2 regions of the Pseudomonas sp. LBUM1664 genome follow, and region 1 is predicted to be linked to the other one. Evidence: predicted binding sites of a transcription regulator. Region 1 holds the regulator's gene; the other holds the start of a gene.

What was found. Region 1 encodes sigma-54, which starts transcription at its own class of promoters, with help from an activator protein. Its sites were predicted from a motif close to ANTGGCATNNANNTTGCTNT; they were not measured.
Region 2: a site for sigma-54 is predicted at 4,719-4,738, ahead of flgB (flagellar basal body rod protein FlgB). Genes of this name have one in related genera too.

Annotation. Positions count from the first base shown of each region.
Region 1 covers NZ_CP166791.1:5,296,978-5,304,300, reverse strand. Annotated here, with positions in the region: gene ACA047_RS24810 (HPr family phosphocarrier protein) at 9-284, opposite strand; gene rapZ (RNase adapter RapZ) at 300-1,157, opposite strand; gene ptsN (PTS IIA-like nitrogen regulatory protein PtsN) at 1,159-1,623, opposite strand; gene hpf (ribosome hibernation-promoting factor, HPF/YfiA family) at 1,636-1,944, opposite strand; gene ACA047_RS24790 (RNA polymerase factor sigma-54) at 2,021-3,514, opposite strand; gene lptB (LPS export ABC transporter ATP-binding protein) at 3,681-4,406, opposite strand; gene lptA (lipopolysaccharide transport periplasmic protein LptA) at 4,406-4,951, opposite strand; gene lptC (LPS export ABC transporter periplasmic protein LptC) at 4,938-5,507, opposite strand; gene ACA047_RS24770 (KdsC family phosphatase) at 5,515-6,039, opposite strand; gene ACA047_RS24765 (KpsF/GutQ family sugar-phosphate isomerase) at 6,039-7,013, opposite strand; gene ACA047_RS24760 (ATP-binding cassette domain-containing protein) at 7,288-7,323, shown strand, end outside.
Region 2 covers NZ_CP166791.1:4,787,253-4,794,575, forward strand. Annotated here, with positions in the region: gene ACA047_RS22435 (ribonucleoside-diphosphate reductase subunit alpha) at 1-1,525, shown strand, start outside; gene flgE (flagellar hook protein FlgE) at 1,750-3,054, opposite strand; gene flgD (flagellar hook assembly protein FlgD) at 3,085-3,807, opposite strand; gene flgC (flagellar basal body rod protein FlgC) at 3,823-4,266, opposite strand; gene flgB (flagellar basal body rod protein FlgB) at 4,270-4,677, opposite strand; gene cheR (protein-glutamate O-methyltransferase CheR) at 4,949-5,776, opposite strand; gene ACA047_RS22465 (chemotaxis protein CheV) at 5,831-6,757, opposite strand; gene flgA (flagellar basal body P-ring formation chaperone FlgA) at 6,836-7,323, shown strand, end outside.

The sequences.
Region 1 (7,323 bases):
GGGTGGGGTTATCCACCTTCGTCGAAAAAGTTGTTGATCAGGGCCTTCAGCGCATCCATTGCTTCTTGTGCCTGCTCACCTTCAGTTTCCAGGTAGATCTTGGTGCCCTTGCCGGCGGCGAGCATCATCATCGCCATGATGCTTTTACCGTCGATCGTGGACTCCGGCGTGCGGCCGACTCTGATGCTGGTGTCCTTGAACTGGCCTGCAACCCCGACGAACTTGGCCGACGCACGGGCATGCAGACCCAGCTTGTTGATGATTTCAATTTCCTGAGCAGGCATCGCGATGTGAATCCTTTAGCTGAGGTCGCGGTGGCGAACCTGGACGTTCTTCAGGGATTGTTGCAGGAGCTGACCCAGGCGTTCGGTCAGGTAGACGGAGCGGTGATGGCCTCCGGTACAGCCGATGGCGATTGTGACGTAGGCACGGTTGCTCGCGGCGAAGCGGGGCAGCCATTTGAGCAGGTAGCTGGAGATGTCCTGATACATGTCCTCGACATCCGGCTGGGCAGCCAGGTAGTCGACCACCGGCTGGTCGAGCCCGGATTGCTCACGCAATTCCGGTTTCCAATAAGGGTTGGGCAGGCAGCGCACATCGAACACCAGGTCGGCGTCTACCGGCATGCCACGCTTGAAACCGAACGACTCCACCAGGAACGCCGTGCCCGGCTCCGGCTGGTTCAGCAGGCGCAACTTGATGGTGTCGCGCAACTGATACAGGTTCAGGTTCGTGGTGTTGACCTTCAGGTCCGCCAGGTCGGCGATCGGACTCAGCAGCTGGCTTTCGTCATGGATGGCTTCGGCCAGGGAGCGGCTGGCGTTGCTCAGCGGGTGGCGCCGGCGGGTTTCGGAAAAGCGCTTGAGCAGTGTCTCTTCATCGGCATCCAGGTACAGCACATCGCACTGGATATGCCGGTTGCGCACTTCCTCGAGCAGTTCAGGAAACCGCGACAGATGGCTCGGCAGGTTGCGTGCATCGATGGACACCGCCACCAAGGGTTGCGCCAGTTCGGTGTGGATCAGGGCGCGCTCGGCCAGTTCCGGCAGCAGGCCGGCTGGCAGGTTGTCGATGCAATAGTAGCCGCTGTCCTCAAGCACATTGAGGGCGGTGCTTTTACCGGAGCCGGAGCGGCCACTGACGATGATCATGCGCATGTTAATGACCGCTCTGCTCGTCCAGGACTACCTGATACAAGGCCTGGTTGCTCGGTGCGCTGCGCAGTTTTTCGCGTACTTCCTTGCGGTCCAGCATGCTGGCGATCTGGCGCAGCAGCTCAAGGTGCGCATCGGTCGCCGCTTCCGGAACCAGCAGTACAAACAGCAGGTCGACCGGTGCGCCGTCGATGGCGTCGAAATCTATGGCGGCTTCAAGGTGCAACAGCGCGCTGATTGGCGCGGTACAACCTTTGAGGCGGCAGTGAGGGATGGCGATGCCGTTGCCAAAACCGGTGGAACCGAGTTTTTCACGGGCGATCAAGGCCTCGAAGACGTCCTGCCTTTTCAGGTCCGGCACTTCGCGGCCGATCAGGTCGGCGATTTGTTCTAGGGCTTTCTTTTTACTGCCACCCGGCACGTTCACCAGGGAACGGCCGGGGGTCAGGATGGATTCTAGTCGGATCATGGATTGGGGGGGTTAACGACCGGTTGCGCCCTGAAGGAGGCTTTGGGTCTTTTCCTTATGCTTTTTGAGTTGGCGATCCAGCTTGTCGGTCAGCAGGTCAATTGCGGCGTACATGTCGGTGTGCTCCGCGTTGGCGACCACTTCTCCGCCGGGGATATGCAGCGTGGCTTCGATTTTCTGCAGCAGCTTCTCGACGTTCATCGTGACTTGCACGTTGGTGATCTTGTCGAAATGCCTTTCTAATCGGTCGAGTTTTTCGCCGATGTAGGTGCGCAGGGGCTCGGTCACTTCCAGTTGGTGTCCACTGATGTTGACTTGCATACAGCTTCTCCTTCGTTGCCAGTGCATAAAGCGGCAGGCAGAAATACCTGCCACTGGAACGCTGTGGCGTGGCCTGTTACATCAACCGCTTGCGTTCGCTCGAAGGTGCGATCCCTAAGGATTCGCGGTATTTGGCGACGGTACGGCGGGCCACCTGAATGCCTTGTGCCTCCAGTAAACCAGCGATCTTGCTGTCACTCAACGGCTTTTTCTGATTTTCCGCCGCTACCAGTTTTTTGATGATCGCGCGGATGGCCGTGGACGAGCATTCACCGCCTTCGGAGGTGCTGACGTGGCTGGAGAAAAAGTATTTCAATTCATAGATGCCCCGAGGGGTATGCATGAATTTCTGGGTGGTCACCCGCGAAATCGTCGACTCGTGCATGCCAACCGCCTCGGCGATGTCATGCAGGACCAACGGTTTCATCGCTTCGTCGCCGTACTCCAGGAAGCCGCGCTGATGCTCGACGATCTGGGTGGCTACTTTCATCAAGGTTTCGTTGCGACTTTGCAGGCTCTTGATGAACCAGCGCGCTTCCTGCAACTGGTTGCGCATGAAGGTGTTGTCGGCGCTGGTGTCAGCGCGCCTTACAAAGCCTGCGTACTGGGCGTTGACCCGCAGCTTGGGCACCGATTCCTGGTTCAGTTCCACCAGCCAGCGATCGTTGTGCTTGCGCACGATCACGTCGGGCACCACGTATTCGGGTTCGGTGGACTCGATCTGCGAGCCCGGGCGCGGGTTGAGGCTCTGGACCAGTTCGATCACCTGGCGCAGTTCATCTTCCTTGAGCTTCATGCGCCGCATCAGTTGGCTGTAGTCGCGACCACCCAGCAGGTCGATGTAATCGGTGACCAGCCGCTTGGCTTCGGCCAGCCAAGGCGTCTTGGCGGATAACTGGCGCAGTTGCAGCAGCAGGCACTCGCCCAGGTTACGGGCGCCGATGCCGGCCGGCTCGAATTGCTGAATGCGGTGCAGGACGGCTTCGATCTCGTCCAGTTCGATGTCCAGCTCGGGGTCGAAGGCTTCGAGGATTTCTTCGAGCGTTTCGTCCAGGTAGCCCTGATTATTGATGCAATCGATCAGGGTCACGGCGATCAGGCGATCGGTGTCGGACATCGGCGACAGGTTCAGCTGCCACAGCAGATGGCTTTGCAGGCTCTCGCCAGCGGAGGTGCGGGTGGTGAAGTCCCACTCGTCGTCATCGCCGCTTGGCAGGCTGCTGGCGCTGGTCTGGTAGACGTCTTCCCAGGCCGTGTCCACCGGCAGGTCATTGGGGATGCGTTCGTTCCATTCGCCATCCTCAAGGTTATCCACCGTCGGGGCGGCTTCCTGGTAGGACGGTTCCGGGATTTCGGTACTGGTTTTTTGCTCGACGTTGTCGGCCAGCGGATCGGTGTTGTCGAAGTCGTCGCCTTCTTCCTGGCGTTCGAGCATCGGATTGGACTCCAGGGCCTCCTGGATTTCCTGTTGCAGGTCCAGGGTCGACAATTGGAGCAGGCGGATGGCCTGTTGCAGCTGCGGTGTCATCGTCAGCTGCTGGCCCATTCTCAAGACTAGCGATGGTTTCATGGCTGGGGCTTAACACCTTAATTCGCCGGCGCACATGCGCCATCCACTACAGGGCGCCGAAGCGCCAAACATAAGCAAATTATATGCCTGAAACTGGAGTGTTTGCCTAGGGCGTCGCCGTAATAAAATTAAACGACGCCCGGGCGATTCGCCAGACACTTTGTGCTTACAGGCGGAACTCATGGCCCAGATACACTTCCTTGACCAGTTCATTGGCCAGGATGGTGGCGGAGTCGCCTTCGGCGATCAGCTGGCCGTCATTGACGATATAGGCGGTTTCACAGATATCCAGCGTCTCACGCACGTTGTGGTCGGTGATCAGCACGCCGATCCCCTTGGCCTTGAGGTGGTGGATGATCTGCTTGATGTCGCCCACCGAGATCGGATCCACACCGGCGAACGGTTCGTCGAGCAGGATGAATTTCGGTGCGGTGGCCAGGGCGCGGGCAATTTCCACGCGTCGCCGTTCGCCACCGGACAGGCTCATACCCAGGTTGTCGCGAATGTGGTTGATGTGGAATTCCTGCAACAGGCTTTCCAGCTCCTGGCGGCGGCCAGCCTTGTCGAGCTCCTTGCGGGTCTCGAGGATCGCCATGATGTTGTCGGCAACCGACAGTTTGCGGAAGATCGACGCTTCTTGCGGCAGATAGCCGATACCGGCCTTTGCCCGGCCGTGCATCGGCTGGTGGCTGACGTCCAGGTCGTCGATCAGCACGCGACCCTGATCGGCCTGGACCAGGCCGACGATCATGTAGAAGCAGGTAGTCTTGCCCGCGCCGTTGGGGCCGAGCAGGCCGACGATCTGGCCGCTGTCGATGGACAGGCTGACGTCACGTACGACTTGACGGCTCTTGTAGCTCTTGGCCAGGTGCTGAGCTTTCAGAGTTGCCATTACTGGGCCTTCTGCTCGGTTTTCTTTTTAGGCTGGATCACCATGTCGATCCGTGGGCGCTGCTCGGTCACCTTGTTACCCGTGGCACGACCGGCGCTGGCCAGTTTTTTGTTCGTGTCGTAGACGATTTTCTCGCCTTGGGTGGTGTTGCCGTCTTTGTCGATGACCTTGGCGCGGTCGATCAGTACAACGCGATCTTGGGAAGCGTGATACTGGATAGTCACCCCGTAGCCCTGCACGGGCTTGGTGTCGCCCGCGGTTTGCATCTGCTCGAAATAGGCCAGGTTGCCCACCGAGGTCACCACGTCGATATCGCCGGTCGGGGTGCGAGTGATGGTCACGGTATTGCCGGTGACCTTCATCGTGCCTTGGGTGATGATCACATCGCCTTTATAGGTGGCTACACCGTTCTTGTCGTCCAGCTGAGCGTCGTCGGCCTGGATACGGATAGGTTGGTCGCGGTCGTTGGGAAGGGCCCAGGCGCTCGCGCTTCCCAGTGCTGCGCCCAGACTGAGCAAAATAGGGAGGGTTTTAGCGAGCTTCATACTGTCCTCTTACGTTCGATAGCAGGTGTATCCTGCTTTCCTTCAAATACGCTTTCATTCCCGTGCCGGTCGATACACCACCGGCGCCGTCGATTCTAACGGGTTGCTCGGTCTGCGCATATTCTTGCTGTGGGAAGACTGTCATACGACTACTGGTAATGATGGTCGTACGGTTTTTCTCATCGGTTCGAGCGATGCGTACCGAGTCGATCAGTTCCACTTCGGTGCCGCCGGAATTGACTTCGGCGCGCACGCTCTGCACATGCCACGGGAACTCGGTGCCGCGGAACATGTTCAGGTCCGGTGTGGTGACCAGCGTGATGTCGGTGGCCTTTACGTGGTCGACCTTGTCCGATGTCATCTCATACTGCACTTTGCCATCGGGCAGGTATTGCAGGGTATGCGTGTTGGTCGCGTACCAGTCGATATTCTCTTCAACCTTGGCAGCAGGCTGGTCGAGAAAGCGTTCCGGGCTGATGTTCCAGTAGCCCACCGCCGCGAAAATCGCTGCGATACAGCCGAACACCACAATGGTGCGAATCTTCTTGCTCAGCATAAATGGCTCACAGGTACGCGGCGTTGGCCGCTTCGAGGCGGCCCTGGGCGCGCAGGATCAGTTCACAGAATTCACGGGCGGCCCCTTCGCCGCCTCGCGCCGTGGTAACACCGTGGGCGTGTTCGCGTACGAAAGCGGCCGCATTGGCCACTGCCATGCCCAAGCCAACCCGGCGAATCACCGGCAGGTCTGGCAGGTCGTCACCGAGGTAGGCGACCTGTTCATAGCTTAGGTTGAGTTGAGCCAGAAGCTCGTCCAGCACCACCAGTTTGTCTTCGCGTCCCTGGTAAAGGTGTGGAATGCCGAGGTTCTTGGCGCGCCGCTCGACCACCGGGGTCTTGCGGCCACTGATGATGGCGGTCTGCACGCCGGCGGCCATCAACATCTTGATGCCTTGGCCGTCGAGGGTGTTGAAGGTCTTGAATTCACTGCCGTCTTCGAGAAAGTACAGGCGACCGTCGGTCAGCACGCCATCGACGTCGAAGACGGCGAGCTTGATGTTTTTGCCTCGTGGCAGCAGATCGGTAGTCATCACATTACTCCTGCACGTAGCAGATCGGACAGGTTGAAAGCGCCGATCGGGCGGTCCTCGCTGTCCACTACCACCAGTGCGTTGATTCTATTGTCTTCCATGATTTTCAGGGCTTCGGCGGCGAGCATGTCGGCGCGGGCAGTCTTGCCATGAAGGGTCATGACTTCGTCGATGGTCGCATGGCGGATATCGATGGCGCGGTCCAGGGTGCGACGCAGGTCGCCGTCGGTGAAGATCCCGGCGAGCTTGCCATCGGCTTCGAGAATCACCGTCATGCCCAGCCCCTTGCGGGTCATCTCCATGAGCGCGTCCTTGAGCAGCGTGCCGCGCTGTACCTGCGGCAACTCCTGGCCTGCGTGCATCACGTTTTCGACTTTCAGCAACAAGCGACGGCCCAGGGCGCCACCGGGATGGGAAAAGGCGAAATCTTCAGCGGTGAACCCCCTGGCTTCCAGCAGGGCCACGGCCAGGGCGTCGCCCATGACCAGCGCCGCGGTGGTGGAGGAGGTAGGGGCCAGGTTCAGCGGGCAGGCTTCGTGCTCGACATGAACATTGAGGTTCACTTCGGCGGCCTTGGCCAGGGGCGAATCCGGGTTGCCGGTGAGGCTGATCATCTGGATGCCCAGGCGTTTGATCAGCGGCAGCAGGGTGAGGATCTCATTGGTGGAACCGGAGTTGGACAGGGCCAGGATGACGTCGTCCCGGGTGATCATGCCCATGTCACCATGGCTGGCTTCGGCCGGGTGGACGAAAAATGCCGTGGTGCCGGTGCTGGCCAGGGTGGCGGCGATCTTGTTGCCGATGTGCCCGGACTTGCCCATGCCTACCACAACCACGCGGCCCTTGCTGGCCAGAATCATCTCGCAGGCGCGTACGAAATCAGCGTCGATATGGGGCAGCAAGCCTTGTACGGCTTCGAGCTCGAGGCGGATGGTACGTTGTGCCGATTGAATCAGGTCGCTGGATTGGCTCATGTCAGAAATCGTATAGCCCGATGAAAAGGCGGCGATTATAGCGGTAATGAGCAATTCCCTCACGTTAGTTCGTCAGGCTTTGTCGAACGATCCGCAAGGCTGGACATAAAGTGTTGCCTTTTACTGTACCCAGACTGAATAGGCGCAGGCTTGGGCCTTGGGCGCTTGGCTGTTGCAGTGATATAGTTCGCCGCCGGTTCGAGTGCCCGGCAGTACCAGCGTTTGTTGGCTGGCCAGGGCATTCGAATGTGAGGCTGCATCGCAAGGAGTTTAGATGAGTGCCGACAACGCCTACGCGGTCGAGCTGAAG
Region 2 (7,323 bases), 510 kb from region 1:
GCACATGGACATCGAAGAGTTCATCGAGCTGCGCAAGAACACCGGTGATGACCGCCGTCGTACCCACGACATGAACACCGCCAACTGGATCCCTGACCTGTTCATGAAGCGTGTCTTCGACGACGGCAAGTGGACCCTGTTCTCGCCATCCGAAGTGCCGGACCTGCACGACCTGACCGGCAAGGCCTTCGAAGAGCGCTACGAGTACTACGAAGCCCTCACCGAGTACCCAGGCAAGGTCAAGCTGTTCAAGACCATCCAGGCCAAAGACCTGTGGCGCAAAATGCTGTCCATGCTCTTCGAAACCGGCCACCCATGGCTGACCTTCAAAGACCCGTGCAACCTGCGCAGCCCACAGCAGCACGTGGGCGTAGTCCACAGCTCGAACCTGTGCACCGAGATCACCTTGAACACCAACAAGGATGAGATCGCTGTCTGCAACCTGGGCTCGATCAACCTGCCGAACCACATCAATGACGGCAAGTTGGACACCGCCAAGCTGCAACGCACCGTGAACACCGCTGTGCGCATGCTCGACAACGTGATCGACATCAACTACTACTCGGTGCCGCAAGCGAAGAACTCCAACTTCAAGCACCGTCCGGTCGGCCTGGGCATCATGGGCTTCCAGGACGCTTTGTACCTGCAGCACATCCCGTACGGTTCCGACGCCGCAGTCGAGTTCGCCGACAAGTCCATGGAAGCGGTCAGCTACTACGCGATCCAGGCTTCCTGCGACCTGGCCGACGAGCGCGGCGCCTACGAGACGTTCCAGGGTTCGCTGTGGTCCAAAGGCGTCCTGCCGCTGGACTCGCAACAGATCCTGATCGAGCAGCGTGGCCAGAAGTACATTGACGTTGACCTGAACGAATCCCTGGACTGGGCACCGGTTCGCGCCCGTGTACAGAAAGGCATCCGTAACTCCAACATCATGGCCATCGCACCGACCGCAACCATCGCCAACATCACCGGCGTGTCGCAGTCGATCGAACCGACCTACCAGAACCTGTATGTGAAATCGAACCTGTCGGGCGAATTCACCGTGATCAACCCGTACCTGGTGCGCGACCTCAAGGCCCGCGGCCTGTGGGACTCGGTCATGATCAACGACCTGAAGTACTACGACGGTTCGGTGCAGCAGATCGAGCGCATCCCGCAGGAACTCAAGGAGCTCTACGCCACCGCGTTCGAAGTGGACACCAAGTGGATCGTCGACGCCGCCAGCCGTCGCCAGAAGTGGATCGACCAGGCTCAATCGCTGAACCTGTACATCGCCGGCGCTTCGGGCAAGAAGCTGGACGTGACCTACCGCATGGCTTGGTACCGTGGCCTGAAAACCACTTACTACCTCCGCGCTCTGGCCGCTACCAGCACCGAGAAGTCGACCATCAACACCGGCAAGCTGAACGCTGTTTCCAGCGGCGGCAACCACGGCGACGATTCGGTACTGGCTGCTCCAGCAGGACCTGCGCCAGTGCCAAAAGCCTGCTCGATCGACGAGCCGGATTGCGAAGCTTGCCAATAAGCTGAGCAGGCAGGCGCTCAAAGGCGCGAGCTAAAAGAAACCCCCGATGAGTTCTCTGGACTGATCGGGGGTTTTCTTTTGCCTGGACAAAAAGGGGATTGGTGGAACCCGTGTGGGAGCGAGTTTGCTCGCGATGAGGCCGGAACAGGCAACACAAACACCCGCCCATGAAAAAGCCCCTCTTGCGAGGGGCTCTTTGTACTGCCTTCAAGCGACCATCGACATCAAGCCATCTGAATGATGGTCTGCATGATGGTGCTCTGGGTGGAGATGGTCTTGGCGTTCGCCTGGTAGTTGCTCTGTGCCTTGATCAGCTCGACCAGTTCGTTGGTCAGGTTGACGTTGGACTCTTCCAGGGAGTTGGAAACGATCGAACCCAGGGTGCCAGTTTCCGGAGCATCGTAGCCCGGGATACCCGACGAGTAGGTTTCTTTCCAACTGGTGCCGCCTACGGGCTGCAGACCTTGTTCGTTGGTGAAGCTGGCAAGCGCGAGCTGGCCAATCGGTTTGGTCTGGTTGTTGCTGAAGTTGGCCAGCAATACACCGCTGCCATCGATGGTCAGGTTAGTGATCTGGCCAGTGGCGTAGCCGTTCTGGGTCGGAATCGACCGAGCGGTGTCAGCGTTGAATTGGGTGGTGTTGGCCATGGAGATCGTAATATCTTCCGAGCCGGCGCCGTTGGCGGTCCAAACGTTGTTGGTCACGCTACCAGGGACCCAGCCAGTCAAGACCAAATCGCTGCTGATGATCGGCGTAGGCGTAGCCGGAGTACTGACTTGCGTCAGCTTGCCGCTCGAGTCGAACGTCATGGTCGAAGGGACCGGCGAGGTCGGCAAGCTGCCGTCCAGGTTGCGACCATCGATCAGCGTATAGACGTCCCAAGTGTTGGCAGCCGTCTTGACCATGTATTGGTCCATGGAATGCTGGTTACCCTGGGTATCGTAGACAGGGGTAGTGAATTGCTTGGTGAACGTGGCCGTATCAGTCGGATCGAACGTCAGGGTAGCGTTAGTCTGATCGATAACTGTCGCCGTGGAGTTCAGGTTGATCGTCGACGAAACCACGCTGGTGGCTTGCGGCGGCAAGTTGGAGGTATCAATGCGCAGGTCGGTCAAAATACCGTTGACGACGTTACCGTTGTCATCCACGCCGTAGCCCTGCAGATTCGCAGTGCCATCGCTGTTGGTGATATAGCCGTCCTTGTCGGTCTTGAAGGTACCGGCACGGGTATAGCTCAGCGCACCGTCGTTGCTCAGGACAAAGAAACCGGAACCTTGGATACCCATGTCCAGCACGTTGCCGGTGTTGTTAACGTCACCCTGGCCGAACTGCTGGGAAACGTTGGCCAGGCGCACGCCGTTGCCGACGGTCTTGCTGCCCGAACCCAGCTTGGTGGCCGAGTAGACGTCTTCGAATTCCGCTCGGGACGATTTGAAACCGGTGGTCGCCACGTTGGCGATGTTGTTGCCGGTCACGTCCAGTTGTTTGTTGGCTGCATAGAGACCGCTAAGGCCGATGTTGAAAGACATGTTGCACTCCTTTTGCCGGTTTAGTCGGCTCTACATACCAATAGTTTGTACTTTGGACAGACCGACGCTGCCCAGCCCGGCCAGGTTGAGCATCAGCTCACCGCCCGTCTGGCTGATCGTCACGCTGCTGACGGTAGCCGGCAGGTTGGTGGTCAGCGACGTGGCCTCGCCATCGATGGTGGCCGAGGCCGCGAAAGTGTAAGTGCCCGACTCGACCGTAGTGCCCGAGTCGTTCTTGCCATCCCAGATGAAATCGGAATTGCCGGCATTCTGGCTGCCCAGGTCGAGGGTGCGGACAGTCTTGCCGTCCTTGTCCATGATCTTGACCGCAACGGAGGAGACCGACGACGGGACCACCACTGTGCCGTTGAGGCTCTTGGAGGTATCGACCACCGCCTTGCTGCCCGGGGCAATGACCGAGCGACCCACCAGTGACGAGGCCTGCAGGGCCTGGGACGAGTTGTAGTTGCTGGCAAGACCGCTCACGGTGTCGTTGAGGGTGGTAATGCCTTCCAGGCTGCTGAATTGCGCCAGTTGGGCAACGAACTCACTGTTATCCTGCGGATCCAGCGGGTTCTGGTTTTTCAGTTGGGTAACCAGCAGTTGCAAGAATGCATCCTTGCCCAGTTCCGACGAGCCCGTGGCCGAGCTGGTCGCCGAGGCCAGGCCATCGCTGGTGGTGCTGGTCTTGACCGAGGAGTTGGCCAGAACCTCGTTGAGGCTCAAACCACTTGTAGTGCTGGTAACGCTCATGTGATTCGCCCCTTATCACTGACCGAGGGTCAGGACCTTCTGCATCATGGTTTTGGCGGTGTTCATCATTTCGGCGTTGGTCTGGAACGAACGACTGGCGGAAATCATGTCGGCCATTTCTTCGACGACGTTGACGTTCGGGTAATAGACGTAGCCTTTGCCGTCAGCAGCCGGATGGTTTGGCTCGTAACGCGCTTCGAGGTTGCTCTGGTCTTCGACCACACCCAACACCTGCACGCCCTGCCCGGCGGCTTCCTGATCCTGGAACAGCGAGTCGCTGCCGCCAGACTGGCCGCCCTGGTACATGGTGGCGAATACGGGGTGACGGGCACGGTAAGTCTGGTCGATGCTCGACGAAACGGTCTCGGCGTTGGCGATGTTACTGGCGACGGTGTTCAGGCGAGTGGTCTGGGCACTCATGGCACTGCCGGCAATGTTGAATACGCTCGCGATCGACATGGCTTACTCTCCGCGCAGGGCCGATACCAGCCCTTTGAACTTGCTGTTGAGCAGGGTGAAGCTGGCCTGGAAGTTCACGGAGTTTTCCGCGTAGTTGGACTGTTCCAGTTGAGCGTCCACAGTGTTCTGGTCAATCGAAGGTTGCATCGGCGTGCGATACATCAGCGACTCGTCGCCGTTGCCCAGGCCTTCGGCTTCGATATGACGGCTGTTGGTCATGTTCAACGCGAAGGAGCCGCTCTTGGTTTTCTCGTTCTGCTCGGCGAGCACTTTGGAGAAGTCCAGGTCCCGAGCCTTGTAGTTCGGGGTATCGGCGTTGGCAATGTTGTTGGCCAGGACTTCGGCACGCTGGGCGCGGAAGCTCAGGGCCTGTTCGTGGATACCGAGCGCTTTATCGAAGCTGATGCTCATGTCGGAAACCTTTGGGTGACCAGAATTTACGTACGATGGACATAGCAAGCGTCGTGCCACTTTCAAAAAGCCCATAAACCGGGGCTTTGCGGGCATCGGCAAAGCGGCAATGCCAGAAAAGCGGCAACTGGCTTCCGCTGGCTGCCGCTTTTCTGCCGCTTCTCAAGGGCAATGCCGCTCCCACAGGGATAGTGGTGGTGGGGAGGAAATTGGCGGGCATAAAAAAACGGGAGCCCGTGAGGACTCCCGTTTTTTTGACAACCCCAGCGAATCACTTCGCCTGGTAGATGATCCCAGGGCTGCACTGAACCATCTGATAATGATCCGGCAAACCGTTCAAGGCTTCGGAGGCGCCGAGGAACAGGTAGCCGCCTGGCTTCAGTGTGCTGTGGATACGCAGCAGGATGTCTTTTTTCACTTCGGCGGAGAAGTAGATCAGCACGTTGCGGCAGAACACGATGTCGAACTTGCCCAGGCTGGCATAGCTGTCCAGCAGGTTGAACGAGCGGAACTCCACACGGTTCTTGATCGGCGCCTTGACCATCCAGCGTCCCGGCCCTTTCGGGTCGAAGTAGCGTTGCAGGCGATCAGGCGACAGGCCGCGACCGATGGCCAGGCTGTCGTACTCGCCGGTCTTGCAGTTATTGAGCATGGTTCCGGACAGGTCGGTGGCGACGATCTGCACGCCCATCTTCAACTGGCCAATGTTGGTCCGTTCGAACTCGTCGATGGACATCGACAGCGAATAGGGTTCCTGCCCCGACGAGCAGGCCGCCGACCAGATCCGCAAGCGTTGGCCCGGGCTGGCCTTGAGGGCCGCCGGCAGCACCCTGTTCTTCAACACCTCGAACGGATAGGTGTCACGAAACCACAGGGTTTCGTTGGTGGTCATGGCGTCCACCACCATCTCACGCAAACCACTGCGCGGCTGGGTCTGGATACGCTGCGTCAATTCGCCCAACGATTTGAGGCCCTGTTGTTCCATCAATTTGTTGAGACGGCTCGACACCAGGTATTGCTTGTTTTCACCAAGCAATATGCCACAGGCTTTTTCCAGGAAGACCCGGAACTGCTCGAAATCCAAATTACCCGTAGACAAGATACCGCCTCTTTCATTGTGTTGACTTGCCGGACGCAAAACGCGCCCGACCTTTTATTCTGCTGCCTTGATCCGCTCGACTACCCGGGAAGCCAGGTCATCGGGCCTAAACTTGGCCAGGAAATCATCGGCACCGACTTTCTTGACCATCGCCTGGTTGAAAACACCGGACAACGAAGTGTGCAAGACGATATGCAGCTTCTGCATACGCGGGTCGCTGCGGATTTCCGACGTCAGGGTGTACCCGTCCATCTCCGGCATTTCGATGTCGGAGATCATCATCAGGAACTCCTCTTCAGGCTTCTTGCCCTCTTCGACCAGCTTACGCAGGTAGTCCAGCGCCTGCCGTCCATCGTTCAACGCCACCACTTCGACACCGACCGTTTGCAGGCAACGGGTCACCTGCTTACGTGCCACCGAAGAATCATCGACGGTCAGTACCCGCAGCGAAATCGCTTTGTGCTGGGTCTCGGCATCCACCACGCCGACGGAAATCGTCTCCGTAGTCGGCGCCACTTCGGCGAGGATTTTCTCCACGTCGATGATTTCCACCAACTGATTATCGACCCGGGTCACGGCCGTCAGGTAGTGATCACGACCCGTGCCCTTGGGCGGCGGATGGATCTCTTCCCAGTTCATGTTGACGATGCGTTCCACCGAGCGAACCAGGAAACCTTGGGTCTTGGTGTTGTACTCGGTGATGATCACGAACGGATTGCTCTGATCCAGCAGCCGCCCGGAACCGGTCGCCATGGCCAGATCGAGAATCGGGATGGTCGCCCCCCGGATATTCGCCACGCCGCACACAACGGGACTGGACTTCGGCATCAGGGTCAGCTTAGGACATTGCAGCACCTCGCGTACCTTGAATACGTTAATTCCATACAATTGCTGGCCGTCGAGACGAAACAACAACAGCTCGAGGCGATTCTGACCTACCAGCTGAGTGCGCTGGTTTACCGAATCCATTACTCCCGCCATGCCCTGACTCCTACCTAACGCTAATGTGTCCGACGCGCATTCATCACTAAACGGCACGGGGCTTGCTATTCAACCGGCATGAACGCACAAACGACATTTTTTCGACGCCTGACCACTCACTGCCGCCACTGGCTCGGTGCACTGTTGGCTGCTTGCCTGTTCGCTTCGAGCAGCCCTGTCCTTGCCGCTGTTCAGGTTACCTTGCCTGATCTCCTTATCGGCGTCACTCAGGGCTTTCTTGAATTCACCGTAGAAGACTACCTGGCAACCAGTCAAACCGAAGGTCGTTATGAGATCGAGGTCAACCAGCTCGACCCGCGTCTGCGCATGCCGATGTGCGACAAGGAATTGACTGCTTCGCTGGAAAGCCCGGCCAGGCCGCTGGGCCGGGTCACGGTGAAGGTTCGTTGCGACAGCGATGTGCCCTGGACAGTGTTTGTGCCCGCTCAAGTGCGTCTGTTTCGCGAGATTGTCACCACCACCCGTCCGCTCAAGCGGGCCGGAATCGTCGAGCCTCAGGACGTGGTGCTGCGTGAACGTGACGTCAGCCAGATCTCCCAGGGCTT